3 regions of the Blautia sp. HCP3S3_C4 genome follow, and region 1 is predicted to be linked to each of the others. Evidence: riboswitches for the same ligand, from Rfam matches in the RefSeq annotation. Region 1 holds a riboswitch; each other region holds the start of a gene.
What was found. Region 1 has a riboswitch for cobalamin ahead of ACTNC6_RS07765 (sirohydrochlorin cobaltochelatase). Riboswitches for the same ligand answer to the same signal wherever they lie in the genome.
Positions count from the first base shown of each region.

Region 2: it holds a riboswitch for cobalamin, as region 1 does, so the genes downstream of both, ACTNC6_RS01140 (cysteine-rich small domain-containing protein) here and ACTNC6_RS07765 (sirohydrochlorin cobaltochelatase) in region 1, are expected to answer to the same signal.
Region 3: it holds a riboswitch for cobalamin, as region 1 does, so the genes downstream of both, ACTNC6_RS08085 (ABC transporter substrate-binding protein) here and ACTNC6_RS07765 (sirohydrochlorin cobaltochelatase) in region 1, are expected to answer to the same signal.

Region 1 covers NZ_JBQHWF010000006.1:147,896-158,084, forward strand. The annotation lists gene hisZ (ATP phosphoribosyltransferase regulatory subunit) at 1-754, shown strand, start outside; gene hisG (ATP phosphoribosyltransferase) at 755-1,411, shown strand; gene hisD (histidinol dehydrogenase) at 1,404-2,705, shown strand; gene hisB (imidazoleglycerol-phosphate dehydratase HisB) at 2,723-3,313, shown strand; partial or broken gene hisI (phosphoribosyl-AMP cyclohydrolase) at 3,370-3,690, shown strand; cobalamin riboswitch at 3,792-3,967, shown strand; gene ACTNC6_RS07765 (sirohydrochlorin cobaltochelatase) at 4,169-5,572, shown strand; gene ACTNC6_RS07770 (hypothetical protein) at 5,757-6,713, shown strand; gene ACTNC6_RS07775 (ABC transporter substrate-binding protein) at 6,756-7,904, shown strand; gene ACTNC6_RS07780 (FecCD family ABC transporter permease) at 7,924-8,943, shown strand; gene ACTNC6_RS07785 (ABC transporter ATP-binding protein) at 8,948-10,060, shown strand.
Region 2 covers NZ_JBQHWF010000001.1:241,055-251,243, forward strand. The annotation lists gene ACTNC6_RS01135 (C40 family peptidase) at 1-1,248, shown strand, start outside; cobalamin riboswitch at 1,428-1,620, shown strand; gene ACTNC6_RS01140 (cysteine-rich small domain-containing protein) at 1,897-2,190, shown strand; gene ACTNC6_RS01145 (phosphatase) at 2,311-3,033, opposite strand; gene ACTNC6_RS01150 (glycyl radical protein) at 3,341-5,866, shown strand; gene ACTNC6_RS01155 (glycyl-radical enzyme activating protein) at 5,882-6,673, shown strand; gene ACTNC6_RS01160 (class II aldolase/adducin family protein) at 6,852-7,721, shown strand; gene ACTNC6_RS01165 (aldehyde dehydrogenase family protein) at 7,751-9,139, shown strand; gene ACTNC6_RS01170 (zinc-binding dehydrogenase) at 9,167-10,189, shown strand, end outside.
Region 3 covers NZ_JBQHWF010000007.1:39,318-49,506, forward strand. The annotation lists gene ACTNC6_RS08055 (hypothetical protein) at 64-288, opposite strand; gene ACTNC6_RS08060 (RNA-guided endonuclease InsQ/TnpB family protein) at 466-1,629, opposite strand; partial or broken gene ACTNC6_RS08065 (IS607 family transposase) at 1,592-2,236, opposite strand; gene ACTNC6_RS08070 (CGGC domain-containing protein) at 2,635-2,988, opposite strand; gene ACTNC6_RS08075 (ABC transporter ATP-binding protein) at 3,056-3,811, opposite strand; gene ACTNC6_RS08080 (FecCD family ABC transporter permease) at 3,811-4,896, opposite strand; gene ACTNC6_RS08085 (ABC transporter substrate-binding protein) at 4,911-6,035, opposite strand; cobalamin riboswitch at 6,151-6,427, opposite strand; gene ACTNC6_RS08090 (ABC-2 transporter permease) at 6,506-7,156, opposite strand; gene ACTNC6_RS08095 (ABC transporter ATP-binding protein) at 7,153-7,998, opposite strand; gene ACTNC6_RS08100 (GntR family transcriptional regulator) at 8,002-8,373, opposite strand; gene uraA (uracil permease) at 8,508-9,758, opposite strand; gene ACTNC6_RS08110 (hypothetical protein) at 10,090-10,189, opposite strand, start outside.

The DNA of each region.
Region 1 (10,189 bases):
CACCCAGATGGGTGTGGAGCGTATTGGTGACGAATCTGCAGATGCAGATGCAGAGCTTCTGGCAATGACAGTGGAGTGCCTGTTGGCTGCAGGTCTGACTGAGTTTCAGATCAGTGTGGGACAGGTGGATTATTTCAAATCCCTTCTGAAGGAGGCAGAGCTTAATGCAGAGGCTGAAGAACGTCTCCGTTCCCTGATCTCCCAGAAAAATGCCTTTGGTGTGGAGGAGTTTGTAGAAGAACAGAAATTAAAGGAAGGCATAGCAAAAGCTTTTGTGGAGATCCCACAGATGTTTGGTTCCACAGAGGTTCTGGAAAAAGCCAGAAAGCTGACCAACAATGCAAGGGCTCTGGAGGCAGTAGCCAGACTCCGTGAGATTTATGAAATCCTAAAAATTTATGGATACGAAAAATATGTTTCCTTTGATTTCGGCATGCTGAGCAAGTATCAGTATTATACAGGTATTATTTTCCAGGCCTATACCTATGGAACCGGAGAACCTATGATCAAAGGCGGACGTTACAACGGGCTGATGAAGCATTTTGGAAAACCTGCCGCATCCATTGGCTTTGCCATTGAGGTAGACAACCTGCTTCTGGCTCTTTCCAGCCAGAAGATCATTTCCGAAAAAGAAGAAAAACCAGAAGTGATCCAATATGGACCGGCAGACCGGACCGAAGCCATTGCAAAAGCCCAGAAGCTCCGTGCAGAGGGACACAGCGTGGCATTACGCTTGAAAAAGGAGGCCAGATAAATGAGATACCTGACATTTGCCCTTACAAAGGGCAGACTAGCCAATAAAACAATGGATGTACTTGAAAAAGCCGGAATTACCTGTGAGGAGATCCGGGACAAGGATACCCGTAAGCTGATCTTTGTAAACGAAGAACTGAAAATGAAATTTTTCCTGGCTAAGGGTCCGGATGTACCTACCTATGTAGAGTACGGTGCAGCTGACATCGGAATTGTGGGAAAGGATACCCTTCTGGAGGAAGGCCGCAAGCTGTATGAGGTTATGGATCTGGGCTTTGGCAAATGCAGAATGTGTGTCTGCGGTCCGGAAAGCGCCAGAGAAGTACTGGAGAATAACCAGCTGATCCGTGTGGCAACCAAATACCCAAACATTGCCAAGGATTACTTCTATAATAAAAAGCACCAGACGGTAGACATTATCAAATTAAATGGTTCTATTGAGCTGGCACCTATCGTAGGCCTGTCCGAAGTGATCGTAGACATTGTAGAGACAGGAAGCACCCTCAGGGAAAACGGTCTGAAGGTATTGGAGGAGGTATGCCCTCTGTCAGCCAGAATGGTAGTAAACCAGGTAAGCATGAAAATGGAAAATGAGAGAATCCGCAAGCTGATCCACGACTTGCGTAAAGTCCTGCAGGAGGAAAATAAAAATGCGTAAAGTAACATTAACCAAAGAATCTACCAGAGATATTCTGGGAAATCTGCTGAAAAGAAGCCCTAATAATTACGGAAAATTTGAATCTGCAGTAGCAGAAATTCTGGCAAAGGTAAAAAGTGAAGGGGACGAAGCCCTTTTCGCCTATACAAAGCAGTTTGACAAGGTAGAAATCAATAAGGACACCATCCGCGTTACAGAAGAAGAGATCAAGGAAGCTTATGACACCATTGATCCTGCACTGCTGGATGTGATCCGCAAGGCACTGGTAAATATCCGTACCTACCATGAAAAACAGATCCAGAACAGCTGGTTTACAAGTACCACAAACGGAACCATGCTGGGACAGAAGGTAACTCCCTTAAACCGCGTAGGTGTTTATGTTCCAGGCGGAAAGGCAGTTTATCCTTCCTCTGTACTTATGAATATTGTGCCTGCCAAGGTTGCAGGAGTACCCCATATTGTAATGACCACCCCTCCGGGAAAGGACGGCAAAGTATGTGCTTCCACACTGGTAGCAGCAAGAGAGGCCGGAGCAGATGAGATCTACAAGGTAGGCGGAGCCCAGGCAGTGGGAGCTCTGGCTTATGGTACAGAAAGCATTCCAAAGGTAGACAAAATTGTAGGCCCTGGAAATATTTTCGTAGCTTTGGCAAAGAAAGCAGTATATGGCTATGTAAGCATTGACTCTATTGCAGGTCCAAGTGAGATCCTGGTATTGGCCGATGAAACTGCCAACCCACGCTATGTGGCAGCAGACCTTCTTTCCCAGGCTGAGCATGACGAGCTGGCCTGCGCCATCCTGATCACTACCAGCCGGGAATTTGCAGACAAGGTTGACCAGGAGGTAAAGGGCTTTGTAGAAGTTCTCTCCAGAAAAGAGATCATCCAGAAGTCCCTGGATAACTTCGGCTACATACTGATCGCAGAGGATATGGATGAGGCTATTGAGGCAGCCAATGAGATTGCACCGGAGCATATGGAGATTGTTACAGCCAACCCCTTTGAGGATATGATGAAGGTTAAGAATGCAGGAGCTATTTTTATCGGAGAATACAGCTCTGAACCTCTGGGAGATTATTTTGCAGGACCAAACCACGTACTTCCCACCAACGGAACTGCCAAATTCTTCTCCGCCCTTTCTGTAGATGACTTTGTCAAGAAATCCAGCATTGTCTATTATTCCAAAGCTGCACTGAGGGACATCCACAAGGATATTGTCCAGTTTGCAACATCTGAACAGCTGACTGCACATGCAAACTCCATTGCAGTACGTTTTGAGGAAGAAGAAAACTAATCAGAAGGAGACATACAATGGCCAGAGAAGCTTCGGTAGAGAGAAATACAAAAGAAACACAGATGAAATTAACGATCAGCCTGGACGGAACCGGATGTTCTCATATTGAGACAGGCGTAGGATTTTTTGACCACATGCTGGACGGCTTTACCAGACACGGACTTTTTGACCTGAACGTAAAAGTAAAGGGAGATCTGCAGGTAGATGACCACCACACCATTGAGGACACCGGAATTGTACTGGGAACAGCATTAAAAGAGGCAATCGGTGACAAAAAGGGCATAAAACGCTACGGAAGCTGCATCCTTCCTATGGATGAATCCCTGGTGCTCTGCGCCATTGACCTGTCCGGCAGACCCTATTTTGCCTGGGATGCAGAGTTTACCGCTGACCGGATCGGAGATATGTCTACAGAAATGGTGAAGGAGTTTTTCTACGCTGTTTCCTATTCCTGCGGCATGAACCTGCACATCAAAGTCTTAAGCGGTGGCAACAATCATCATGTAGCAGAAGCCATGTTCAAAAGCTTCGCCAAGGCACTGGACGCAGCTACCTCCTATGACCCACGGATCACAGACGTACTTTCCACAAAGGGAAGTCTGGCATAAAGGAGGCACATATGAATAAGAAAATCCATCCTGCACAATCTGAGGAGAAGGCCTTTACCTGGGCAGATTTCAAGCTGAACAGCGACGGAATGGTACCAGTGATCGCACAGGACTATGAGACTGGTGAAGTACTAATGCTGGCTTATATGAATGAAGAGGCCTACAATACCACTGTGGAGACAGGAAAAATGACCTACTGGAGCAGAAGCCGCAATGAACTGTGGACCAAGGGTCTGACCTCTGGACATCTCCAATATGTGAAATCCCTTACCCTGGACTGCGACAACGACACCATCCTGGCAAAAGTAGACCAGGTAGGAGCTGCCTGCCACACCGGAAACCGAACCTGCTTTTTCAAACCACTGTACCAGGGTTGAAAATGTCTGAAAAATACGAAACGATTTTTGGTAATTTTCGTCTTATTCTTGACAATCTGTAAAATTTGTGGTAAAAAAAGAGTATCCGAATTGAATATGTGCAAGAGTTATAACGTTAAGGTTACATCCTAATGGATGTGCAAAAGGGAATCCGGTGAGAATCCGGAACGATACCGTCACTGTGTAAGGGAGCTGTTTTTCAGAACCACTGGTTTACCGGGAAGGGAGAAGCAGCGATGAACGAAGTCAGGAGATCTGCCTTAGCGTGGAATTTGGGGTCTGCGGTTTACAGTACCTTTGTTCTCATGACTTACATAGTTCTTATCGTATCCTGCCGGATGTTTATGTTATGTCCGGTATTTACGAAATCCGATACAAACCGTGTATAATGAGAAAAGTAACAGCTGCAGAGATGCGGCTGTTTTTCTTTGCATACATCTGTCCGGAAATATTTAATTATTAAAAGAGGATAAACACCATGAAAAGAAAATCTATGTTAGCCTTATTGTTAGCAGTATCAATGACTTGCTCTATGACAGCAGCTACCGGCACAGTTGCATTTGCTGAGGACGCAGCTACAGAAGAATCCGCCGATGACGCAGCTGCTACAGATGACGCAGAAGCTACAGATGATACAGCAGCTGATGCTGCAGAAGCTACAGATGATGCTTCCGCAGATGCTGATGCTTCTTCCGATGACCAGAAGGCAGCTGATGAGGTTGGCGCACTGATCGATAAAATCTATGTTCAGGAAAGAACAGACACAACAGATGATGACTGTAAGGCAGCCAAAGAAGCATGGGATAAGCTGACAGATGCACAGAAAGAACTGGTAACAGGTGAAAATGCAGATCCTGACTACTTCGGACGTGACACAGGAGATGCTTCCAAGGATGATCCTCGCAACCAGGATGAAATCGGTGAAAACGAGCTTTTAGTAGTAAGCTTTGGTACATCCTTTAACGACAGCCGTGCAGAAGATGTCAAAGGTATTGAGGATGCACTGGCAGCAGCATATCCGGACTGGTCTGTAAGAAGAGCTTTTACAGCACAGATCATCATCAACCATGTACAGGCAAGAGATAACGAAGTAATCGACAACATGCAGCAGGCACTGGACCGTGCAGTAGCTAACGGTGTTAAGAACCTGGTTGTGCAGCCTACTCATCTGATGCATGGTGCTGAGTACGATGAAATGACAGAAGCAATTGATGGATACAAAGATAAATTTGAATCTGTAGCAATCGCAGAGCCAATGCTTGGTGAAGTTGGCGATGACGCTACCGTGATCAACGATGACAAGAAAGCAGTTGCCCAGGCAATTACAGATGAAGCCTGCAAGGTAGCCGGATTCGATGATATGAAGGCAGCCGCAGATGCTGGTACAGCATTTGTATTCATGGGACATGGTACTTCCCATACAGCAAATGTAACCTACGACCAGATGCAGACACAGATGGATGATCTTGGATTCACAAACGCTTTCATCGGTACTGTTGAAGGTGAACCGGAAGATACCGCATGCGATAAAGTAATTGAAAAGGTAAAAGAAGCAGGATTCAAGAATGTAATCCTTCGTCCTCTGATGGTTGTTGCAGGTGACCATGCAAACAACGATATGGCCGGCGATGATGAAGATTCCTGGAAGAGCCAGTTTGTAGCATCCGGAGATTTCGACAGTGTTGACTACCAGATCGAAGGACTTGGAAGAATTGCAGCAGTAGAAGATCTGTATGTAGCTCATACAAAAGCAGCAATCGACTCCCTGGGAGCAACAGATAATGCAGCTGCAGATGAGAACGCTGAAGCAGCAGATGATGAAACTGCATCAAAAAATGAAGCAGCAGATGAAACAGCAACAGAAGAAGCAGATGCTGAATAATCAAATTAAATAAAATCAGGCCTGACGGATAACCGGTACAGGCAACAGAATCTGCCCGGATACTTGCAATAGTTTCCGGGCAGATGTATTATGTAGATATTAAGTCTGAGGCAAAGTCTGGGACGGATACATTTTACCCAGACATTTTATGTAACAGACAGGTAACAGAAAGGAAGACATTATTATGAAAAGACGTTCATTCGTATTATTTTTATCTGCTCTGACCATGTCAGCAGCTTTGATCGGTACCAGCCCTGTACTGGCAGAAACAAAAGAAACCACAGAAGCAGCGGACAGCAAGGAGACAGATGTCAAAGACGCAGATACCAAAGACAGTGATGCCAAGGATACTGCAGACTCCGCAGTTCTGGAGGATGGGGTTTACACAGCTGAGTTTGATACAGACAGCAGTATGTTCCATGTAAATGAAGCCAATGACAAAAAGGGAACCCTTACTGTAAAAGACGGCAAAATGACAATCCATGTGAGCCTGGTATCCAAAAAGATCGTCAACCTCTTTGCTGGAACTGCAGAAGATGCTGCCAAAGACGGAGCCGAAATCCTTGATCCTACCACAGATACTGTAAAATACAGTGACGGAATGACAGAAGAAGTATACGGCTTCGATATCCCTGTACCTGCCATTGATGAGGAGTTTGACGTTGCCATTCTTGGAGAAAAAGGAAAATGGTATGACCACAAGGTCAGCGTCAAGGATCCTGTAAAGGATGACTCTGCAGAAAGCAGCGATGCCGAAGATTCCAAAAAAGAGTATACAGGTAAGAAAATAGCAGATCTTGGTGTTGAGGACGGAGACTATACTGCAGAGGTAACTCTCACAGGCGGTTCCGGCAGAGCCACCGTGGATTCTCCTGCAGCCATCAGCATCAAGGGCGACAAGGCTACAGCTACCATCGTATGGAGCAGCCCGAACTATGACTATATGATAGTGGATAACCAGAAATACGAGCCTGTAAACAAGGACGGTAATTCCACCTTCGAGATCCCGGTAAGTGCTTTCGATACAGAGCTGGCAGTAACTGCCGATACCACAGCCATGAGCACCCCTCATGAAATCGACTATACCCTGAACTTTGATTCCTCTACATTAAAGGAAGCAGATAAGAAAGCAGAAAAGTAAAAATCATCAAGAATAAACGAAAGCAAGAAATACAGAATAATTATGAAAAAATATCTACTATACCTATTCACAGCCATTACTCTGCTCTGTGCCTGTACCTTCACCGTACAGGCTGCAGCAGAGGACAAGACCCCGGCAGAGCTCCCGGGTCTGACCTATGACCACAGTATGGAGCTCAGCTATGCCCAGGAATTCAGTGTAGACTATTATAACGACGGATATACACTGATCACCATTGTGGATGAGGGACAGTACCTGCTGGTACCAGAGGGCAAAGAAGCCCCTGAGGGACTGGACAAAAACATAACAGTACTGCAGCAGCCACTGGACAATATTTATCTGGTAGCAACCTCAGCCATGGATCTTTTCCGGGCTATTGACGGCATCGACAATATCCGTCTTTCAGGCACCAAGGAAAATGGCTGGTATATCCAGGAAGCCAAAGATGCCATGGAAGCCGGCCATATGATCTACGCAGGCAAATACAATGCCCCGGATTACGAACTGATCCTGAACGAAGGCTGCGATCTGGCTATTGAGTCCACTATGATTCATCACAACCCGGAAGTACAGGAGAAGCTGGAACAGTTCGGCATCCCTGTGATGGTAGAGCGCTCCAGCTATGAGCCCCATCCTCTGGGCAGAACAGAATGGATGAAGCTTTATGCAGTCCTTCTGGGCAAGGAGGATGTGGCAGAGAAGGTATTCAAGGAACAGACCGACAAGCTGGACAAGGTTCTGTCCTCTGATGACAAGGATACCGGCAAAACCGTAGCTTTCTTTTACATCAATTCCACAGGTGCAGTCAATGTGCGTAAAAGCAATGACTATGTATCTGAGATGATCCATCTGGCCGGAGGCACCTATGTACCTGATACCGGTGAAAGTGACAATGCCCTGTCCACTATGAACATGCAGATGGAAGAATTTTACGCCAAGGCAAAGGATGCAGATTATATTATCTACAACAGCACCATTGACGGAGAACTGACCTCTGTCAGTGAACTGCTGGCAAAAAGCGAGCTGCTGGCAGATTTCAAAGCAGTGAAAGATGGCAATGTATGGTGTACCGGCAAAAACCTTTTCCAGGAAACCACAGGGCTGGGAACCATGATTGAGGACATTCACACCATTCTCACCACAGAGGATGATTCACTGGATGAATTAAACTATATGCATAAACTTAAATAATTGCAGGAGTAAGAAACCTATGAACGACAGAAAACGCACAGCCCGGTACGGCTTTGCCTTTATTATCCTGGCAGTGCTGCTGGTGATCCTTTTCATATGGAACGTAAATGCCGGCAGCATCCCACTGTCAGTGGGAGAGATCCTGAATATCATATTCAGGCATCAGGGAACAGATACCGCTTACAATATTATATGGGAAATCCGTCTGCCCAGGATCCTGGCTGTCATCATCCTGGGAGGAGCCCTGTCCGTATCCGGATTTCTCCTGCAGACCTTTTTCAATAACCCCATAGCCGGCCCCTTTGTACTGGGAATCTCCTCAGGAGCCAAGCTGGTAGTGGCAATGCTTATGATCTTTTTCCTTAGCAGAGGCATTTCCATGGGATCCGCAGCCATGATCGTTGCAGCCTTTATCGGCTCCATGATCTCCATGAGTTTTGTCCTGCTGGTGGCAAAAAAGGTCCACAATATGTCCATGCTGGTCATCAGCGGTGTTATGATCGGATACATCTGTTCTGCCATCACGGATTTTGTGGTCACCTTTGCAGATGACTCCAATATTGTCAATCTCCATAACTGGTCACTGGGAAGCTTCTCCGGTATGTCCTGGGGAAATGTGAAAGTTATGGCGGCAGTAGTGATCCTGGCCATGATCATCGTATTTTTCATGTCAAAGCCCATCAGCGCTTATCAGCTGGGGGAAGTCTATGCCCAGAATATGGGAGTAAATATCAAGCTTTTCCGCATCGGACTGATCCTTTTATCCAGTGTGCTGTCCGCCTGTGTCACAGCTTTTGCAGGCCCTATTTCCTTTGTGGGAATCGCAGTGCCCCATATTGTGAAAAGCCTGTTAAAAACAGCCAAACCATTGTTAGTGATCCCTGCATGCTTTATGGGCGGTGCAGTATTCTGCCTGTTCTGTGACCTGATCGCCAGAACAGTATTTGCACCTACAGAGCTCAGCATCAGCTCCGTAACCGCAGTGTTCGGCGCACCGGTGGTTATTTACATTATGATTCACAGACAGAAGAGGATATAAGACTATGGAAAATACAAATAAATCCTATTTTTTTCATACAGACCAGCTTACTGTAGGCTATGAGGGCAAGCCTCTGATCAGGGAGATCAATATCCAGCTGAACAAAGGGGAAATCCTTACACTCATAGGTCCTAACGGTGCCGGCAAATCTACTATCCTCAAAAGCATTACCAGACAGCTGGCAACCATCAGCGGTACTGTCTATCTGGAACAGCAGCAAATGGCCCGCATGTCCAACAAAGAGGTATCCAGAAAGCTGGCTGTAGTTCTCACGGAACGCATGCGGCCGGAGCTTATGACCTGCGAGGATATTGTTGCAACCGGACGTTATCCTTATACAGGTACTCTGGGAATTCTTTCTGCCTCAGATAAAGAGAAGGTCAGAGCAGCTATGGAGACCGTCCATGCCTGGGATCTGAAGGACAGGAATTTCACAGCCATCAGCGACGGCCAGCGTCAGAGGATCCTTCTGGCCAGGGCAATCTGCCAGGAGCCGGAGATTATCGTACTGGATGAGCCCACTTCCTTCCTGGACATCCGCCACAAGCTGGAGCTTCTCACCATCCTGAAAAAAATGGTACTGGAAAACCAGCTTACTGTGATCATGTCCCTCCATGAACTGGATCTGGCTCAGAAAATTTCTGACAAAGTGATCTGTGTACACGGAGAATATATAGAAAAATACGGTACACCTGAAGAAATTTTCACTTCTGAATATATCCGCAGACTCTACGGAATCACCAAGGGAAGCTACAATGCCTCCTTCGGCTGTGTGGAAATGGAACCACCTACAGGTAAACCACAGGTATTTGTCATTGGAGGAAATGGCAGCGGCATCCCCGTATACCGCAGACTGCAGCGTCTGGGAATCCCCTTTGCAGCAGGAGTACTCCATACCAATGATGCAGACTATCAGGTGGCCAGCGCACTGGCAGGAACCGTAGTGGCAGAGAAGCCTTTTGAGATCATTTCTGATGAAAACTTTGAAAAGGCCCTGCAGATCATGGGAGAGTGTGAGGCAGTACTCTGTCCACTTACAGACTTCGGAATAATGAATGAAAAGAACAAAAAACTGCTTGCAAAAGCCAAAGAAACAGGTAAGCTCCGGGAATCCTGAAGGACTCCGGAGCTTTTTTCTTGCTATTTGTACTTCAACGTGATAGAATAAATTCCGATATTTCCATCGGACAAATCGTAAATATCTGATCCGGTGTAGAATTAGAATATGAATAACGAGATAGGTTTG
Region 2 (10,189 bases), on a different contig from region 1:
CAGCTTGAGAGTGAAATTTCAGAGTTGGATTCCAATCTTGTTAATGTTATGGTTTCCATCGATACTCTTAAAAATGATATCAGCAATAAAGAGGTTGATATCATCAGAACAAAACAGGATCTTGCAAAAGCGCAGAAAGCCAGAGATAAGCAGTACGAGAGTATGAAGAAGCGTATCCAGTGTCTGTATGAGCAGGGTGGTGATTCTGCATGGTTCCAGATGATGTTGAATTCCGAAGATCTCAGTGATCTTCTTACACGAGCTGAGAATACCCAGCAGATGTATGAACAGGACAGAAAAAATCTGGACAAATATGTGAAGACCATTGATGAAGTAAATAATTTAAAAACACAGTATGAGTCTGATAAGGCAGAGCTGGAAGAGATGAAATCTTCTTATGAAGAGCAGTCTTATACTCTTCAGTACCAGATTGATCAGAAAAAATCTGAGTCTGCTGATTATGAAAATGAAATCGCATATGCACAGCAGCAGGCAACAGAATATGCAAATCTTCTGGCAGAGCAGACAGCAGAGATCCAGCAGTTGGAAGCAGAGCGTATTGCGGCAGAGGAAGAGGCCAGACGTCAGGCAGAGGAAGAAGCTGCAAGACAGGCGGCAGAAGAAGCTGCTGCAGCAGAGGAAGCTGCAAACTCAGAAGATGTAGAGTATGATGAGGATGGAAATCCGGTTGAAAATACAGATGAGGATACAGACGAAGATAACTATGAGGGATCAGACGATGTAGAATATGATGAAGATGGCAATGTCATTGATAATGCACAGTCCGGTGAGGATGTGGAATATGATGAGTATGGCAATGTTATTGATTCTGACAATACAGTATCAAAGGAAGATTATGAAGAAGAACAGTCTTCTGATTCTGACAATTCTTCTTCTGGTTCAGGCTCAGGCTCTTCTGTAGTGGATTATGCTACACAGTTTGTGGGAAATCCATATGTATGGGGAGGAACAAGTCTTACAAGTGGTGCAGACTGTTCTGGATTTGTACAGAGTGTATATGCCAACTTTGGAGTAAGCCTTCCGAGAACTTCTTATGAACAGCAGAATTGTGGAACAGAAGTATCTTACGCAGATGCGCAGCCAGGTGATCTGATCTGTTATGGCGGCCATGTGGCAATTTATATGGGAAATGGACGTATTGTACATGCATCCAACTCTGTAGACGGCATTAAGATCAGCGACAACGCTGCATACAGAACAATTGTATCAGTAAGAAGACTTGTATAATCTGCAAAAGATTATATCCGATAAAAAATAATGAGGAAAGACCGGGTGACGTCCATATGTGTTGTTGCCTGGTTTTTTATTTGAAAAAATTTTTAAAAAGTATATAAAAAAGTTTCTGAAAAACTTTGACAAATAGTTGACATTCTCTAACAGTGATGCTATTATAAGGACAGTATAATTCCATATAGAACATATTAAGTGCTGATACTGTTATTTATACAGTACAGAGAGAGGGAATCAGGTGAGAAACCTGAGCGATCCGGTCACTGTAACAGAGGAGCAAATCTCGCAGATCCATTGTGCCATAGCATGAGAAGGAGAGAGGAGCGATGAGCCTGGAGCCAGGAAACCTGCTTAGTATGGCGAGGTTAAACTTCCGTGTAAAGTGTAACAACCAACTCCGTTGAATCCGCAGCTTCGGAGCGTTGTCTGCTTTTTCGAAGGCAGACATTTTTTATGGAATGCGCCTGTTCTTTATGAATTATACATGATTAAATGGCAGGCGATACTACTTCGGAAATATTCGTTCCCTCCGCGCACTCATGAACGGATTAATCTTCTACCCCGGAGTAGCATCGCTCCCTCTTTATTATGGAGAAAATCATAGATTGATCTGTTGTCTGCCTATTTGGAAGAAGGGAATAAGATATGGAAAAACCATATTGGGAAGATAAAGAGTATTCTTTTTTCAGTCATAAAAAATGTGAGTTTTTTCCCTGCCATAAGGGAGCAGATCCTGAGGATTTTAACTGTTTGTTTTGTTATTGCCCTTTATATGCACTGGGGGATCAATGCGGTGGGAATTTTCGATATACAGACAGTGGGCTGAAGGACTGTACCAACTGTCAGCTTCCTCATAAGAGAAAGAACTATGGATATGTGACCGGGAAATATCAGGAACTGGCTGAGCTGATGAAGAAAATGCGTGCAGATCAGCAGTAAGGCTGGCTGACCGGTGAAAATAAAAAAGATCATCAATGGATATTTATATGAGAAATATCTGTTGATGATCTTTTTTTGTATACCTGCATAAGAAATGGTATGAACACATATTGGAAACAACTAACGGGTTTGAAGAAATACCTTCAGTCTGGGAATCTGATTGTTCAGAATCAATGATTCGGGAAAGCCGGTTTGGTGAACGAACTCTGCTGCATAGGTAAAATCTCCTACATGCTCTTTTCCATGGCTGTCGCTGGATAAAACAATGGGAAGCTGATATTTAAGGCAGCAACGAAGGATTTCTGCGTTATTTGCCCTGGTGTCACCGCGGTATCCGCCGGGAGTCAGTGAGACTTCGTTGATTTCAAAAATTACATTTTCTCTGCTGGCTGTATAAGCCAGTGCATCGTAATCCACCGGAAAAGCCGGGTTATCACAATGGCCCAGAACCTTTACGGCAGGATACTTCATTGCATTCTGGTATGCAAGAGTATTCTCTTTGACAGTTCCGGATCTGTAGTTCTGGCCATGCATACTTATGATAGCGTAGTCCAGATTAGACAACAGCTCATCACTTAGATCTACATGTCCCTGAATGTCCAGAATATTGAGTTCTACGCCATAAAGTACTTCTACACCAAAACGCTTTCTGGGGCAGAATGGCAACCCGCGGAAATAAGAAGATGTGCCGGAAGCAAGAGTACCGGGACCGTGATCAGTGATGCCCAGAAGCTTCATGCCTTTGCGTCCGGCTTCTTTTGCCATATCGGAAATTGTGCAGGAAGTACCGTGTCCGCTTGCAATGGAATGTGTATGGATATCTGCAAGATACGTAAGGATCATCCCCTTTTAAATAAAATTAATGACTGTTTTGCAGAGATATTCTGAAAAAATATATATAACAATTATGACAGAAAGAAGAAAGGTTGTCAATTGGGGTTCGGAATAAAAACAACTAAATTTTACAAACAATTCAAACAAAAAACAACATAGAAACAGTTTGAAATATGTTGTTTTTTGTTGACCTTATGAGGCGAATGAGGTATAATGGTTTTACATGAGTACATGAAAAAAAGTGAAAGAAATTTGTCTGAGCGCCGGGAATGGCAATGCGAAGATAAAAACTCCTCTTTCATGAGAAAGGAGAAACATGGAAAAATTTCAAACATCAGATATTCCCAAATCTCCGAGAATCCAGAAGCTGGTAGATGCTCTTTATGAGCATATGCCGGTGATTGAATCTTCCAGAGCGAAGCTTCTGACGGAATCTTATAAGGAGACGGAAGGCGAACCGATCATTACCCGTAGGGCCAAAGCATTTGCACATATTCTGCATCATATTCCGATTATCATCCGCGATAATGAATTGATTGTAGGAAGCAGTACCATTGCTCCCAGAGGATGTCAGACCTTCCCGGAATTTTCCTATGAATGGCTGGAGGCTGAATTGGACACAGTTGCTACCAGAACAGCTGACCCATTTGATATTGCAGAGCAGACTAAAGCTGATCTGCTGGAAGCAGATAAATACTGGAAGGGAAGAACAACCAGTGAACTTGCTACTTCCTATATGGCACCGGAAGCCATTAAGGCTATCGAACATAATATCTTTACACCTGGAAATTATTTCTATAATGGCGTAGGACATGTTACTGTAAAATACTGGGAGGTACTGGAAATCGGTTTCGAGGGTATTATGGAGAAAACCCGGGAAGAACTGAAAAAATGCAATGTAGGTGATGGTGATTATGCCCGCAAATCTCATTTTCTGGAAGCTGTACTGATCAGCTGCCAGGCAGTGATTGATTATGCACATCGCTATGCACAGCTTGCAGAGCAAATGGCGTCACAGTGTACAGATCCTGTCAGAAAACAGGAACTGCTTCAGATTGCTGCAAACTGCAGCAGAGTACCGGGAAAGGGTGCAGACAGCTTTTATGAAGCCTGCCAGTCATTCTGGTTTATACAGCAACTGTTACAAATGGAATCCAGTGGCCACTCTATTTCTCCAGGACGTTTTGATCAGTATATGTATCCATATTATAAGAAGGATGTGGAGAGAGGTGCTCTCACCAGAGAGTACGCACAGGAACTGATGGACTGTATCTGGGTGAAACTGAATGATCTGAATAAATGCCGTGATGCGGCATCAGCAGAGGGATTTGCAGGTTACAGCCTTTTCCAGAACCTGATCGCAGGTGGTCAGAACAGTGAAGGGGAAGATGTGACAAATGATCTTTCTATTATGTGCATTCAGGCTTCCATGCATGTAAGACTGCCTCAGCCTTCCCTTTCTGTAAGAGTGTGGAACGGTTCCCCTCATGAATTCCTGATCAAGGCTGCAGAGCTTACCAGAACAGGAATCGGACTGCCGGCATATTACAATGATGAGGTGATCATTCCGGCATTGCAGAACAGAGGACTTTCCCTGGCAGATGCCCGTGACTATAACATTATCGGATGTGTGGAACCGCAGAAAGCAGGTAAGACAGAAGGCTGGCATGATGCTGCATTCTTCAATATGTGCCGTCCGCTGGAGCTTGTTTTCTCCAATGGTATGGACAAGGGTGAGATGGTGGGTATTCCTACCGGCGATGTGACTCAGATGAACACCTTTGAGGAATTCTTTGATGCTTACAAGAAACAGATGGAATATTGTATTTCACTTCTTGTAAATGCGGATAATGCCATTGATGTGGCACATGCGGAGAGATGTCCGCTACCATTCCTTTCCTGTATGGTGGATGACTGCCTGAAAAAAGGCAAATCCGTTCAGGAAGGCGGTGCAGTTTATAATTTCACAGGACCACAGGGCTTTGGTGTCGCAAATATGGCAGATGGTCTTTTTGCAGTACGCCAGCTGGTTTATGATGAAAAGAAGATTTCCATGAAAGAGCTGAAAGAAGCACTGATATGGAACTACGATAAAGGATTGGATGCCCAGTCTGCCGGAGATATTGGAACAGAGATCCTGAAGGCTATGAAGGCGGCAGGACGGAATGTGGATGCATCTACAGCGGCTGCAGTGCTTAACAGTCTGATCGGCATGAAGCCGGAACCGGATAAGCTTTCCAGATTCAAAGAAATCCACGACATGATCGATGAGGTTCCGAAATTCGGAAATGACATTCCGGAGGTTGACTATTTTGCCAGAGAGGTTGCCTATACATATACCAAGCCTCTTCAGAATTATAAGAATCCAAGGGGCGGACAGTTCCAGGCAGGACTTTATCCGGTATCTGCAAATGTTCCGCTGGGCGGACAGACAGGAGCTACTCCTGACGGCAGATATGCACATACTCCTGTGGCAGATGGAGTTTCTCCGTCAGCAGGCAAGGATGTAAAGGGACCGACAGCAGCAGCATCTTCTGTTGCAAGACTGGATCATTTTATTGTATCCAATGGAACCTTGTTTAATCAGAAATTCCATCCGTCTGCTCTTTCAGGACGGGAGGGACTTGAGAAATTTGTGGCACTGATCCGTTCCTACTTTGACCAGAAGGGCATGCACATGCAGTTTAATGTAGTTGACAGACAAACTCTGCTGGATGCACAGGAACATCCTGAGAAGTATAAACATCTGGTCGTACGTGTGGCTGGCTACAGTGCACTGTTTACAACACTTTCCAGATCTCTGCAGGATGATATTATCCGCCGTACAGAGCAGGGATTTTAACAGAGAGGGGAAAACATGGACTGTTTGGATACAAAGGGCAGGGTGTTTGATGTCCAGCGATATTCTATCCATGACGGACCTGGAATAAGAACTATTGTTTTTCTGAAGGGCTGTGTGCTCAGATGCAAATGGTGCTGTAACCCGGAATCCCAGGAATACAGAATTCAGAATATGAAGGTTCTGGGAGAAAATAAGGTGATTGGTTATGACGCTACAGTCAGAGAGATGATCGAAGAGGTGGAAAGGGACAGGCCTTATTACTATCGTTCGGGGGGCGGTATGACGCTTTCGGGAGGCGAGTGCCTGTGCCAGCCTGATTTTGCCAGGGATCTGCTCCGTGCAGCAAAGGAACGGGGAATCACTACAGCAATTGAGAGTATGGCCTGCGCACCCTGGGAGACCATAGAAGCGATCCTTCCTTATCTGGATACCTATCTGATGGATATTAAGCACACAAACCATGAAAAACATAAAGCCTTTACCGGGAAATCCAATGAATTGATGATGGAGAATGCCAGAAAGGTTGCTGTTTCAGGTAAGACTCACCTGGTGATCCGGGTGCCGGTAATTCCTACTTTTAATGATACGGTAGAGGAGATTCAGGGGATTGCCAGATTTGCGTCAACTCTTCCCGGAGTGGATAAGATACATCTTCTGCCTTACCACAGATTAGGACAGGATAAATATGAAGGCCTTGGAAGACCCTATCTCATGGGAGATATCGAACCTCCGACAAAAGAGCATATGGAAACCCTTAAAAAAGCGGTACATGCTGTCTGCGCACTTGACTGCCAGATCGGAGGATAAAAATAAATATTATATGTGGAATCCAGAATCCACATAAATATAAAACAAACAAAAACAACACAGAAAAGATGTGAAAAACAACACAAAACAACGCTGTTCTCTTGACTTTTTATGCGGATTATGTTATGATCAGTGAAGAAACGTCAAAGAACCAAATGCCTTAAGGAGGAAAATGAGCATGGTAAACGAATTTGAAATCAAAAAACAGATCTGTGACATCGGAAGAAGAATCTACAACCGCAACATGGTGGCAGCTAACGACGGAAATATCTCCGTAAAATTAAATGACAATGAATTCCTTTGCACACCAACAGGTGTTTCCAAAGGCTTCATGACACCAGAGTTTATCTGTAAAGTTGATGCCCAGGGTAATGTGATCCAGGCTAATCCGGGATTCAAACCATCATCCGAGATCAAGATGCATATGAGAGTATATGAGAAGAGACCGGATGTAGGATCTGTTGTACATGCACATCCTATATATGCAACATCTTTTGCAATTGCAGGTATTCCGCTTACACAGCCGATCATGCCAGAGGCAGTTATCGCTCTTGGATGCGTTCCGATCGCTGAATATGGTACACCTTCTACAATGGAGATTCCGGACAATCTTGAAAAATATCTTCCATATTTTGATGCAGTTCTTCTTGAAAACCACGGAGCATTGACATGGAGCACAGACCTGAATGCAGCTTACATGAAAATGGAATCTGTAGAATTCTATGCACAGCTTCTGTATCAGAGTAAATTACTGGGTGGCCCGAAGGAATTCGATGAGAAGAATATTAAGAAACTGTATGAAATCCGTCGTAAATTCGGTATGGCTGGTAAACATCCGGCAAACCTTTGCCAGAACAAGGGCGGTATGAACTGCCATAACTGTGGCGGAGCATGTCATGATGGCGGCGAATTCAAAAAATTCCCTGGATATCAGTATGATTTTGTTGGCGGTGACTGTGGATGTACAGAAGAAACTCCTGCACAGAACGATGCACAGGTAGTTGCTGAGATCACAAAAAGAGTAATGGAACAGCTGGGAATGAAATAAATATTTGAATGATTAAGGAGGACAGTCTCATGCCAATTAATGAGAACATGGTACAGTCAATTGTACAGGAAGTAATGGCAAAGATGCAGATTGCAGACGCTCCGACCGGTAAACATGGAATCTTCAAAGATATGAATGATGCTATCGAGGCTGCGAAGAAATCTCAGCAGATCGTTAAGAAGATGTCCATGGATCAGAGAGAGAAAATTATTACCTGTATTCGTAAAAAAATCAAAGATAATGCAGAAGTTCTGGCACGTATGGGTGTTGAGGAAACAGGAATGGGAAATGTAGGAGATAAGATCCTGAAACATATTCTTGTTGCTGATAAGACACCTGGAACAGAAGATATTACAACTACTGCATGGACAGGAGACAGAGGTCTGACTCTTGTTGAGATGGGACCTTTTGGTGTGATCGGAGCCATTACTCCGTGTACAAATCCAAGTGAGACAGTACTGTGCAACACTATGGGTATGCTTGCAGGCGGAAATACAGTTGTATTTAATCCTCATCCTGCAGCTGTCAAAACATCTATTTATGCGATCAATCTGCTGAACGAGGCTTCTCTGGAAAACGGTGGCCCGGACAATATCGCAGTTACAGTTGAAAAACCTACTCTGGAAACAAGCAACACTATGATGAAGCATAAGGATATTCATCTGATCGTAGCAACAGGTGGCCCTGGTGTAGTAACTGCAGTGCTTTCTTCTGGTAAACGTGGTATCGGAGCCGGAGCAGGTAACCCGCCGGCACTGGTTGACGAGACCGCAGATATCCGTAAAGCAGCTCAGGACATTGTAAATGGATGTACATTTGACAATAACCTTCCATGTATTGCTGAGAAGGAAATTGTTGCAGTATCTTCTATTGTAGATGAACTGATGCATTACCTGGTAAGCGAAAATGACTGCTATCTTGCATCCAAGGAAGAGCAGGATAAGCTGACATCAGTTGTTCTTGCAGGCGGTAAACTGAACCGTAAATGCGTAGGCCGTGATGCAAAGACTCTTCTTTCTATGATCGGTGTACAGGCGCCGGCAAATATCAGATGTATTGTATTTGAAGGACCGAAGGAACATCCGCTGATCACAACTGAGCTTATGATGCCAATCCTGGGTGTTGTAAGAGCCAGAGACTTTGATGATGCCGTAGAACAGGCAGTATGGCTGGAGCATGGCAATCGCCATTCCGCGCATATTCATTCAAAGAATATCGATAATATCACAAAATATGCAAAAGCAATTGATACAGCAATTCTTGTAAAGAATGCTCCGTCTTATTCAGCACTTGGATTTGGCGGTGAAGGATATGCTACCTTTACAATTGCCAGCCGTACAGGCGAGGGTCTTACCAGTGCAAGCACATTTACAAAGAGAAGACGCTGCGTAATGGTAGACAATTTATGCATTCGTTAATCAGTGTATTAAAGGAGAGAAAAGAACATGGATATGAATAACGTGAATATTGAAGAAATCGTAAAACAGGTTCTCTCCGGCATGACAGGAACAGCACCGGCAGCAGCTGCATCCAGCAACAGCGGTGCAATTCCTAAAACAGCCAGAGTAGCAGTGTTAACAGAAAAAGAGCATTTTGAACTGAAAGAATACCCGATTCCTCCAATCGGAGATGATGACATCCTGGTTAAAGTAGAGGGATGCGGTGTCTGCGGTACAGATGCACATGAATTCAAGAGAGATCCGTTTAATCTGATCCCTGTAGCTCTCGGACATGAGGGAACAGGTGAGATCGTTGCAATGGGTAAAAATGTTAAAGTAGATACAGCCGGAAAACCGGTTAAGGTTGGTGACAAGGTTGTTACCTGTATGATCTTTAAAGATGATCCTGATATCACAATGTTTGACCTGAACAAGAAAAACGTAGGCGGTGCTGACGTATACGGACTTCTTCCGGATGATGATATACATCTTAACGGATGGTTCTCAGATTACATCTTCTTAAGAGGCGGAAGCTTTGGAACTACATTCTTTAATGTAAGTGATCTGGATTTGGATTCCCGAATCCTGATTGAGCCATGTGCTGTACTTGTACATGCAGTAGAGAGAGCAAAAACAACAGGAATCCTTCGTTTCAACAGCAGAGTTGTTGTACAGGGATGCGGACCGATCGGTCTGATCTGTATCGCAGTACTTCGTACTATGGGTATCGAAAATATCTGCGCTGTAGACGGAAATGAGAAACGTCTTGAGTTTGCCAAGAGAATGGGCGCAACAACAAGCGTTAACTTTATGAACTTCAAGGAAACAGAAGCACTGGCTGAGGCTGTTAAGGAAGCACAGGGCGGACATCTTGCAGATTTCGCTTTCCAGTGTACAGGTAACCCGAAGGCTCATGCAAATATTTATAAATTTATCCGCAATGGCGGCGGTCTTTGCGAACTTGGATTCTTTATCAATGGTGGAGATGCAGTGATCAATCCTCATTTTGATCTCTGCTCCAAAGAAATC
Region 3 (10,189 bases), on a different contig from region 1:
TGTGTTCATTTAGTCCAAAAGAGTCCACATTTACAGTTAATGTGGACTCCGCTTCCATTATTTTTAATATGTGGTTTTCATATTCTTTTTTTCATTCAGCCACTTATATACAGTCTTTTCTTCTACTTTTACTCCCTGAGTAATCTGCTGCACGGATAATCCCATTTCAGCCAATGAAATTGCTGTTTCTTTTTTAGTTTTCATTACTCCTTCTGCCATACCAGCTTCATACTCAGCTTTCCTGAGTTTTCTTTTTTCCTCTTCCTCGTTATATTCAAATATACTCATAGCGACTACCGTTACTGAAAACTTATAAAAAAGTTATAAACTTCTATGTTTCATTCCTACTTCAACGAGTATGCTTTTGATGATATAAATATCTATCTACTCACAAGTTCTTGTACTCTCCATAGGCGTAAATTCCGGACTAACGTATCCGTACATATTTGCATTAACGTTTCAGTGTCAACCTGCAAATTTTTCTCCATAAGTCTTGAGATTTATAGATGCCTGGAAATCTCTGTCAATCATATTCCCACACGCACATCTATAAACTCTGTCAGATAACTTCAGATCTTTTTTGATGTTTCCACAACAGCTGCAAAGCTTTGATGATGGATAAAACCGATCAGCCACAATAAGCTGGATCCCTTTATCGCTGCACTTATATTCAAGCTGTTTTCTAAACCGGAAAAACCCCTGTGCCTGAACTGCTTTGGATAAATGTCTGTTTTTCATCATTCCGCTGACATTCAGATCTTCAATACATATAAATCTTGGTTTTCGATCTACGATCTCCGATATGGTCTGATTTAAATAATTTTTACGGATATTTGTTAATCTGTGATTTCGTTTTAATAAAAGTTTTTCCTTTTTGATTACATTATTTGTTTTACAGTAACTTTCTCCTTTTTTATTTTTCTCGTAAGAACGAGAGATACTACGCTGTAATCTGCGTTTCTGTTTTTCTAATTTCTTTATTTTCTGACTCTTATTGATGTTCTTATACTTAGTTCCATCAGAACAGATCGCCAGATCTTTGATTCCCAAGTCTATGCCGACTCCGTCATCATTAAGTGTTTCCCTGCAGTCAGGAAATTCTACACATACGCTGATCCACCAGTTCAATCCGTCAAAGGATATTCGCGGATTCATATATTTAGCATCTGTCGGAATCCTTCCATGTTCTGCAAGTCTTACCCAATTCATTTTTTGCTTATTTGCCTTCCTGCTGGAGGAAAAGCCTTCAAATTTAACGTGGGTATTACTGAATCGTATCTTAACGTTGTCCTGATAGAACTTCGGCATTGATCTCTTTTTTGACTTGAATCTTGGAAATTTCTGCAAACCTTTGAAAAAATTCTTATAAGCAGTACAGGCATCTTTGATCGCCTGTTTGGTTACATTATTTGAAATACTCAGTAACCATGCATATTCATCAGAATGTCTAAGCTTTGTAAATTCTTTTCTGAGTTCTGCATCTGAAATGAATTTTTCACCTTTTTCATAGTTTTCTATTTCCCTGGCCAAAGCCCAGTTATAAGCAAATCTTGAAGCACCTGCGTACTGAAACATCTTAGTTTTCTGTACATTATTTGGTATCAACATTACTTTTATGGCTTTTACCATCTGTTTCCTCCTGTATCAGTTCACGGATAAGTTTCTTAGCTTTATCCGCTCGTTTTCCTTGTAATTTACAACTGAATACTGTGATTATCTGAACCAGATCCTCAACAAGTTCCTGCTGTTCGGATTTTTCAGTATTATCAATAATCTCAATCTCACAATTATAAAGTGAAGCGATATATTCTATCAGCTCAAAACCAAATCGTAATAGCCGATCTTTATATAAAACAACAACCTTTTCAACCTGATTTTGAGATATTCGCCTGATCAATTCCTGAAGTCCTTTTTTCTTATAATTAATCCCGGAACCGATATCACTTATTACCTCAAATGGCTGTCCTTTTGCCAAAAGATATGTCTTAACATTATCAATCTGTCTTTCCATATCATCTTTCTGTTTATGGCTTGAAACGCGACAATATCCAATTGTAATGCGGTTTTTAGGCTTTACATTTATTACCTGGTTGAGTTACTCATCAGAATAATATCTATAGCCACTTACTGTAGTATGATGCGGATGAAGTTTTCCATTGGCATCCCCATTTCGTAATGTCTGGGCAGATACGCCTATAATTTTTGAAAATTCATGTATAGAATAATATTTACTCAAAGTATCAACTCCTTTCAATAATATTCCACCCTAATATCTTATAAAACTCAACATGTTCTTATATAATTTTATAATTTATATTTAGTTGCTAATAACCCTTCAATCGGTTTCTTTTCACAGTAATTTTTTTGTTCTTTCTTTTTGCCATTGGCAATACCTCCTGTTTTCCGCAGGAGTCAAAGAACATTTTGTGCTATTCTTATCACTTCTCAGCTCCTGCTTTTCATAATTAACTGGAATTAAAAGCATGGATTTCTGAATTGAGATTAGAATAATCAGACGGCAAAAATGCCTTGAAATATAAGAGAAATATGCTTTATACTTATGTTAGCATTACTTACTCTTATTTTCAAGGCATTTTATATTCTTTTTATTTTATAAATTGTATAGAAACTTTTTTATTCTTTATGTGTTCCTCTGATCACTTTGATTCCACGTTCTTCTATCATATTGCAGATCTGTGTCATCCTTGGACATTCATGCTTTCCATCCGGAAGACGACAGACACCTACGTGGATGGCACTGATCTTTTCGCTGACCAGTCTGTCTATCTTTTCCAGGATTCCTTTGTCTTCTATGGGGTCTGTCGGGTTGGCGTCTTTGCATCCATTGCAGGTCATCATTGCTGCCAGACAGGTATCTTCCGGATAATCCTGAAAGAAATCAGTTCTGTTCTGAAATGCTGCCAGGCATCCGACTCTGGCGCATACATTATTAGAATGAATACACGTTAAAATTCCTATCTTATTCATCTTTTTCCTCCATATACAACAGGCCAGAGTCAAAATTTTTTCTGACTCTGGCCTGTCAATTCTCATATTATAAAAATAAAATATGCATCTTCCCGCGGCTGTCATTTACCACTTCCGAATCTACCTGGTAAATCCTTTTGATCAGCTCCTGAGTGAGTACTTCCTGTGGAGTTCCATATCCTTCCAGCACACCATCTTTCAATACATAAATCTTATCACAGTATGCCGCCGCAATATTCAGGTCATGGATAGCTGATATTACAGTTACGTTAAGTTTCTTTACCAGTTCCATCAGCATGATCTGATGTGTGATATCCAGATGGTTAGTCGGCTCATCAAGGATCAGTGCAGGTGTCTGCTGTGCAAGTGCTCTTGCCAGAATAACCCTCTGCTGCTCTCCACCTGACAGCGTAGAAAATGTGCGATCCGCAAATGCATCCATCTGTACCGTTTTCAGTGCTTCTTCAACAATCCGGTAATCTTTTGCATTATCCCGTTCCAATGCTTTCTTATGAGGTGCACGTCCCATCAACACGACTTCCCGTACGGTAAAATCAAAGTTGTAGTAATTGTGCTGTGCCACAACTGCCATTTTTCTGGCGGAGCTTTTTACGCTCATGGAATGGAGTTCTTCGCCGTCCAAATAAACGGCACCTGCATCTGGCTTCAGGATACGGTAGATGCATTTTAATAATGTAGATTTTCCGCTTCCGTTTGGTCCGATGATCCCTACCAGTTCCTTATCCTTTGACTCTATGGAAATTCCCTTCAGTATCTGTCTGGCGTGAAATCCAACCTGAATATCTTCTGTAGTGATTTTCATTACTTACTACCTCCAAATCCATAGGATTTCCGCACAAGCAGATAAATAAAGCATGGAGCACCGATAATGGATACCAGCACACCGATCGGCATCTCAGAATTCTTCAGGATCACACGACATGCCACATCACACCAGATCAGGAATGATGCACCAAGCAGTGCACTTAATGGCAGTAATCTTCTGTGGTCTGTTCCAAACAGGATTCTGATCACATGAGGGATCACAAGTCCTACAAAGCCGATCACACCCGCACAATATACTGCAAACCCAATCATTACAGAAGCAACGATCAGATAAAAAGTTCTCAGCCTGTGCAAATCAGTTCCCAGTGTGATCGATACATCATCTCCTAACAGCATCAGATTCAGATTACGATATTGCGTCCAGAAAATAATTACACAGATCAATGTAACAGGAAGCATTACACCTACTCTGCTCCAGCTTGCGCCTGCAAGGCTTCCCATCGTCCACTTCATTACTTCTGTTGCTGCATTTTTGTCATTGGTGATATAGATAACAAAATTGGAAAAAGCAGAACATACCGCACTGACAGCCATTCCGGCAAGGATCAGTTTGGCAGAAGTAGCTTTTCCGCCCATGTTTGCAATGGCAATTACTGCAAAAGAAGTGACCATTGCACCAATAAATGCAGTAACACCAACTGAGTTTCCACCGAGAAATCCACCAACTCCAAGCATGATCGCCAGTGTTGCACCAAAGGATGCACCGGATGAAATACCAAGTACATACGGATCTGCCAGTGGGTTCTGGACAATCGCCTGCATAACTACGCCACAGACGGAAAGAGCCATTCCAACTGCCAGAGCCAGCAGGACTCTGGGCAGCCGGATCAGCCACACAACATCGTGAACTGCGCCTTCTGCATAGGCGGACAGGCTTTTGATATGAAACAATTTATATGCAATGACACTGTAAACATCTTTCAGTAACAGATCTGCATTTCCAAAAGTGATTGCTGCAAGAATGGAAAAAATCAAAAATGCCGCAAGCCCGATAAGAACTGCCACATACATGGATGTCCTGAGCACACTGCCTTTTTTTGTCTGTGAAACCTGTTCTTTCACTGTTATGTCCTCAATCAGTCAAAATTCACATCCGGATATAATCCTTTTGCGAAAGTTTCAATACCATCCTGTGTACGTGTTGCACTTGCGTACATTTCACTGAGCATGATCGGATAAACACGACCGTTCTTTACAGCGTCAAGGCTCTGAAGTGCTTCGTCATCCTTGATAACGGCAAGCTGGCTTTCTTTTACAGTTTCCGGATCATCACCTGCATATGGCATGTATACAACAAAAATCACATCAGGGTTTGCTGCAATGATATCTTCTTTTCCTGCTGTAGAAGCATCCGGGTTTGCCAGAGTCGCACCCAGTTGTGTTACCATATCTCCACCAAGGCTCTTTGCACCATAGTTTGTGATATCTTCTCCAAGAGGTTCCAGAACCATTACGCTTGGTTTCTCTTCTACATCTGCTGTTGCTGTAAGAGTTTTATCGATCACTGCCTTTGCATCATCTACGATTGCCTGTGCTTTGTCCTGTACATCAAAAATCTTTCCAAGATTTAAGATGTCTGTAAATTCATTTTCCAGAGTTCTGTCTCCGTCAGGGCGTGTGTTTGTGTTGTAATAAGTGTTGCAGCCTTTGTCAATCCAGTCTGTTACATTTCCGAGATTTTTATCAGAAAACAGGGAGCTCCAGGATAAGATCATGTCTGGCTCCAACATCGTTACAGTCTCAAGGGATGGGGTAAATTCATCAAGATAATTTGTTTTTGAAAATGCATCTTTAAGTTCATCCGGAACTTCATTGTCAAGACCTGCAGTAGCTACCAGACGGTCTTCCAGGCCAAGTGCAAGCATGGTTTCAATGCTTCCCTGATATACAGCAAGAACTTTCTCCGGTGCCTTTTCATAGGTTGTTTCGATTTCATTTCCATCATAATCATAGGTTGTGATGGTCAGAGGATATTCTGTCTTTGTACCTTCTGCGTCTGCTGTCTTATCTGCATCTGCTGAATCCTGTGCGTCTGCATCTTCCTGTGTATCAGAGTCTGCATCTGCTGCCGGCTGATTGTCCTCTTTGATTGTCTCAGAGTCTGCTCTCTCTGCTGCAAAAGCTGCCGGAGCTGCGGAAACTGCCATAGCTGCTGCCATCATAATTGCCATGATTCTTGTGGATAAATACCTGTTTTTCATTTGACTTCCTCTCTTTTCGTATATGTTATTTACCTGTTCGTGTAACCGAAAAGATGAGACTTCAGAAAAAGTAAAATAGAAGTGATAAGAATAACGGATACTTTTTACGGAAGCTCCTTCTTTACGCTGTCAGGCAGGTTTCCTGACTCACAGATCACAGAAAGTTCCCATAAAATAAAAACTGATACAACATCCATGCTTCAGCAGTTCATGAATATTGTATCAGAAATATTTCCAGATACTCTCTGACAGCCGGATTCCGCCTTCTCACATATTTATGCAATGACATATTACAATCCCGCTTTTTTTCTGTATACAGTGGCCGCAACCGTTCAGGCATTTCACCTGATTCCCTCTCACATTATCATACACAAAATCTGCGTATGATAATGTTCACTTAACAGCTATTCAATTACGCTGATATAATTTTAGCACACTGCTTTTATAATTACAACCATATTCGAGACACATCAGAATTCTTTCTTCTCCATAAGCCGGACACCAATCCAAAAAGATCCCATATATACAATTACTGTAAATAATACAACTCCGGCCAATACCATTCCCCATTTCAGTCCATTCAGCCATGCACCGACTGCGTCTGCTGAAAGTCCCATTGTTTTTATCAGAATATAAACTACGGCAATTATAATAGCCCACATGACCATTGCAATATAACGTCCTTTTTCTGCTCCAAAATGTATTACAAGCGGGAGCGATACTGACAACATAAGAAGCGCCAGTGGAATGTATATCAGAGTGTCAATAATTTTCTCACTCAGGCACCCCTGAAGCTCTGCCACACCTTTACAGATCACTCCCGTTATTGCTTCAATTCCCCACGCTGCAGCCGTAAGCCCTGCTCCCAGCAGATATTTCTCCGCCACATACTGTTTTCTGGTAACCGGCAAGGTCATAAGAAATGCAAGACCATTATCAAACTCATCATAACTTATAGTCGTAATGGCAAAAATTGCTGTGGCAATCATAAAATATCCTATAGCAAAACTGACGCTCCCGCTTCCTGCCAGATTCAGGATGACTCCCATTACAATAACCAGGATAAAAGACTGTTTCTGCTGTTTCATCAGTTCTATATCCTTTACAAATAATCCCTTCATACCTGTTCCTCCATCATCACTACCAGATCATCAATCTTTCCATTCTCAATTACAACATCCGGATAATTTTCCATATAAAATTGTTTCTGGTTTGTCAGACACCTGTATCCATAAGCTTCTTTCCGAATCTTAATAAGGTATTGCTGATCCAGTTTTTCGTACTCTTCTTCTGAAACTTTAAGAACTGCATAATCTGACAGCAGTACATCTGTATCCTCATGAAGGATAATTTTTCCGGCATGGATCATATAAAAATCGTCACAAAGACTCTCCAGATCTGATGAAATATGTGAACTGATCAGAATAGAACTGCTTTCATTTTCTTCCATATATTCTCTCAGCATGTTCAGCACCTCATCCCTGGCGATCACATCCAGACCAACTGTGGGCTCATCCAGAATCAGCAGTTCTGCCTTATGGCTTAATGCTGCCAGTACTTTAAACTTTGCTTTCATACCAGTGGAAAATTCTTTGATTTTCTTGTCTGTGGGCAGATTGAATCTTCTGCACTGCTGCAGGAATTTCTCTCTGTCAAAATCCGGATATATGCTTTTCATAATATTTGCCACGCCCGCTGCTGTCAGATACATACTGAAGCCTGAATCTGCAAAAACAACTGCCAGTTTCTGCTTATCCTCCGGCTTAAGCTCTTCTGCCTTTTTCCCAAAGACCTCTATCTCTCCGCCATCCGGATGAATCAAGCCGAGCAAAGCTTTAAATGTGGTGGATTTCCCGGAACCATTTCTTCCAATAAGTCCTGTAATCATCCCAGGCTGTACTTCCATAGAACAGTCCAGCGAAAAACCTCTGTAATGTTTCTGCAAATGACTGATTTTCAACATGTCTTAGTCCTCCATGATCATTTCAAAAAGATTTCTGATTTCCTCATCGTTCAGTCCACATCTTCTGCCCTTCATGATTGCCTGCTCCAGATCATGTTCTACTTCTTTGAGCTGTTCTTCCCTCATCAGGTTTTTATTTGTGGCTGCAACGTAGGTTCCTTTTCCATGAACAGTGACGGTAAATCCTTCTTCTTCCAGATTGTCGTAGGCTTTCTTCACAGTCAGGGCACTGATCTTCAGTTCCTTTGACAAACTGCGTACTGAAGGTAATACAGTGTCCGGCTGTAACTCTCCTCTGATAATCGCAGACTTAATCTGGTCTATGATCTGTTCATAAATAGGTACCATGGATGAATTATTGATTATTATATGCATATGTTTCTCCTCCATCTGTAAACAGTATATAACAGTGCATAACTGTTGTCAACTGTTTTATACTGTTATACACAAAAACCTCCGGACATTCCTGCCCGAAGGTTTTCGTTCATTTATATATCAGTTATCCAATATCACTGATCATTTGTCAGATGTAGCTTGTCCAGAATATAGAACACCAGGCTCAGTGCCATACCTACAACACATGCCAGTACCATGCCTGTCAGTTTTACATTTCCCAGATTCAGGGAGATTCCGGAAAGACCTACGATAAATACAACAGAGGTCAGTGTCAGGTTTCTGGATTTACCGTAATCTACCTTATTATCTACCAGCATACGAAGTCCTGATGTACCGATCATACCATAGAGTAGGAAAGAAATTCCTCCGATTACAGGACCGGGAATGGTATTGATCAGTGCTGCCAGTTTTCCAAGGAAGGAACAGCAGATAGAGAGAACAGCCGCACCTCCGATTACCTGCACACTGTAAACCTTTGTCATGGCCATAACACCAATATTCTCACCATAAGTAGTTGTGGGTACAGAACCCATACATGCAGACAGAGTTGTAGAAAAGAAGTCTGCAAAAAGAGAACGATGTAAGCCTGGTTCTTTCAGCAGATCTTTCCCTACAATCTTGCTGGTTACGATCTGATGTCCGATATGCTCGGATGTTACCAGAAGAAGTGCCGGGAAGATTGTCAAAATCGCTTCCAGATTAAATTTCGGATGCTGGAAATTAGGCAGCGCAAAGAATGTAGCCTCTTTTACTGCTGTAAAATCCAGGATTCCGCAGAGAACTGCTGCCACATATCCTGCAATGATTGCGATCAGGATTGGGATCACTGATAAGAATCCTCTAAACAGAATCTGTCCAAACACTGCAACTCCCAGTGTTACCAGAAATACGATCACATTTTTCATATCTATCTTATCGTCAAGAAGTCCTGCTGTACTTGCAGCACTTCCGGCAAGCTCCAGACCGATCAGTGCAACTACCGGTCCCATTGCAGCTGTGGGAAGCACAATATCAATCCATTTGGTTCCACATTTTCCAATGATCAGCGCCAGGATCATACCAGCAATGCCAAGAACTACAAATCCACCCAGTGCATACTGGTATCCGAATTTTGTCATGACCAGAATTCCCGGTGACAGAAAAGCAAAGCTTGATCCAAGGTAGGCCGGAGCTTTTCCCTTTGTGATCAAAATAAACAGTAAAGTTCCCACACCGTTCATCAGCAGTACGATGGCCGGATTGATCCCGAACAGAAACGGAACCAGTACAGATGCACCAAACATGGCAAACATATGCTGGATACTAAGCGGGATCAGCAGCTTTGCAGGCACCTTGTCTTCTACCTGAATAATTCTTTTTTCCACTTTTTCTTCCTCTCTTTTCCCTTATTTTTTCACATTTTGCTTCATTATACACATATTATTCTGAAAAATCCACTATCTTTTTCATGCACAAGAAAGAATCCTGCCCGGAGGGCTTTATTATGTTATAGGAACATTACGGAGTAATTTCCTATAACATAATAAAATCCCGGAAGCAAAAATACTTCCGGGATAAATAGCATAATATTGAACAGCAATAATTATCGTTTAGGTAACTTGGAAGGCTTGATTTTACTGGATTTTTGGAATGTAGTGTTGCAAACACGTTACAAACGTAGGACTACTCATTGCTCCTCAGAACACCACATAGACTTCAATTAAGAAATCTGACAGCAAGTTCCTGAATAGCAAGTATCGGACCTTGTGCATATGTTTCTTGGGGATACGTTCTTTCCAGACGTTCTGTTTCTTTC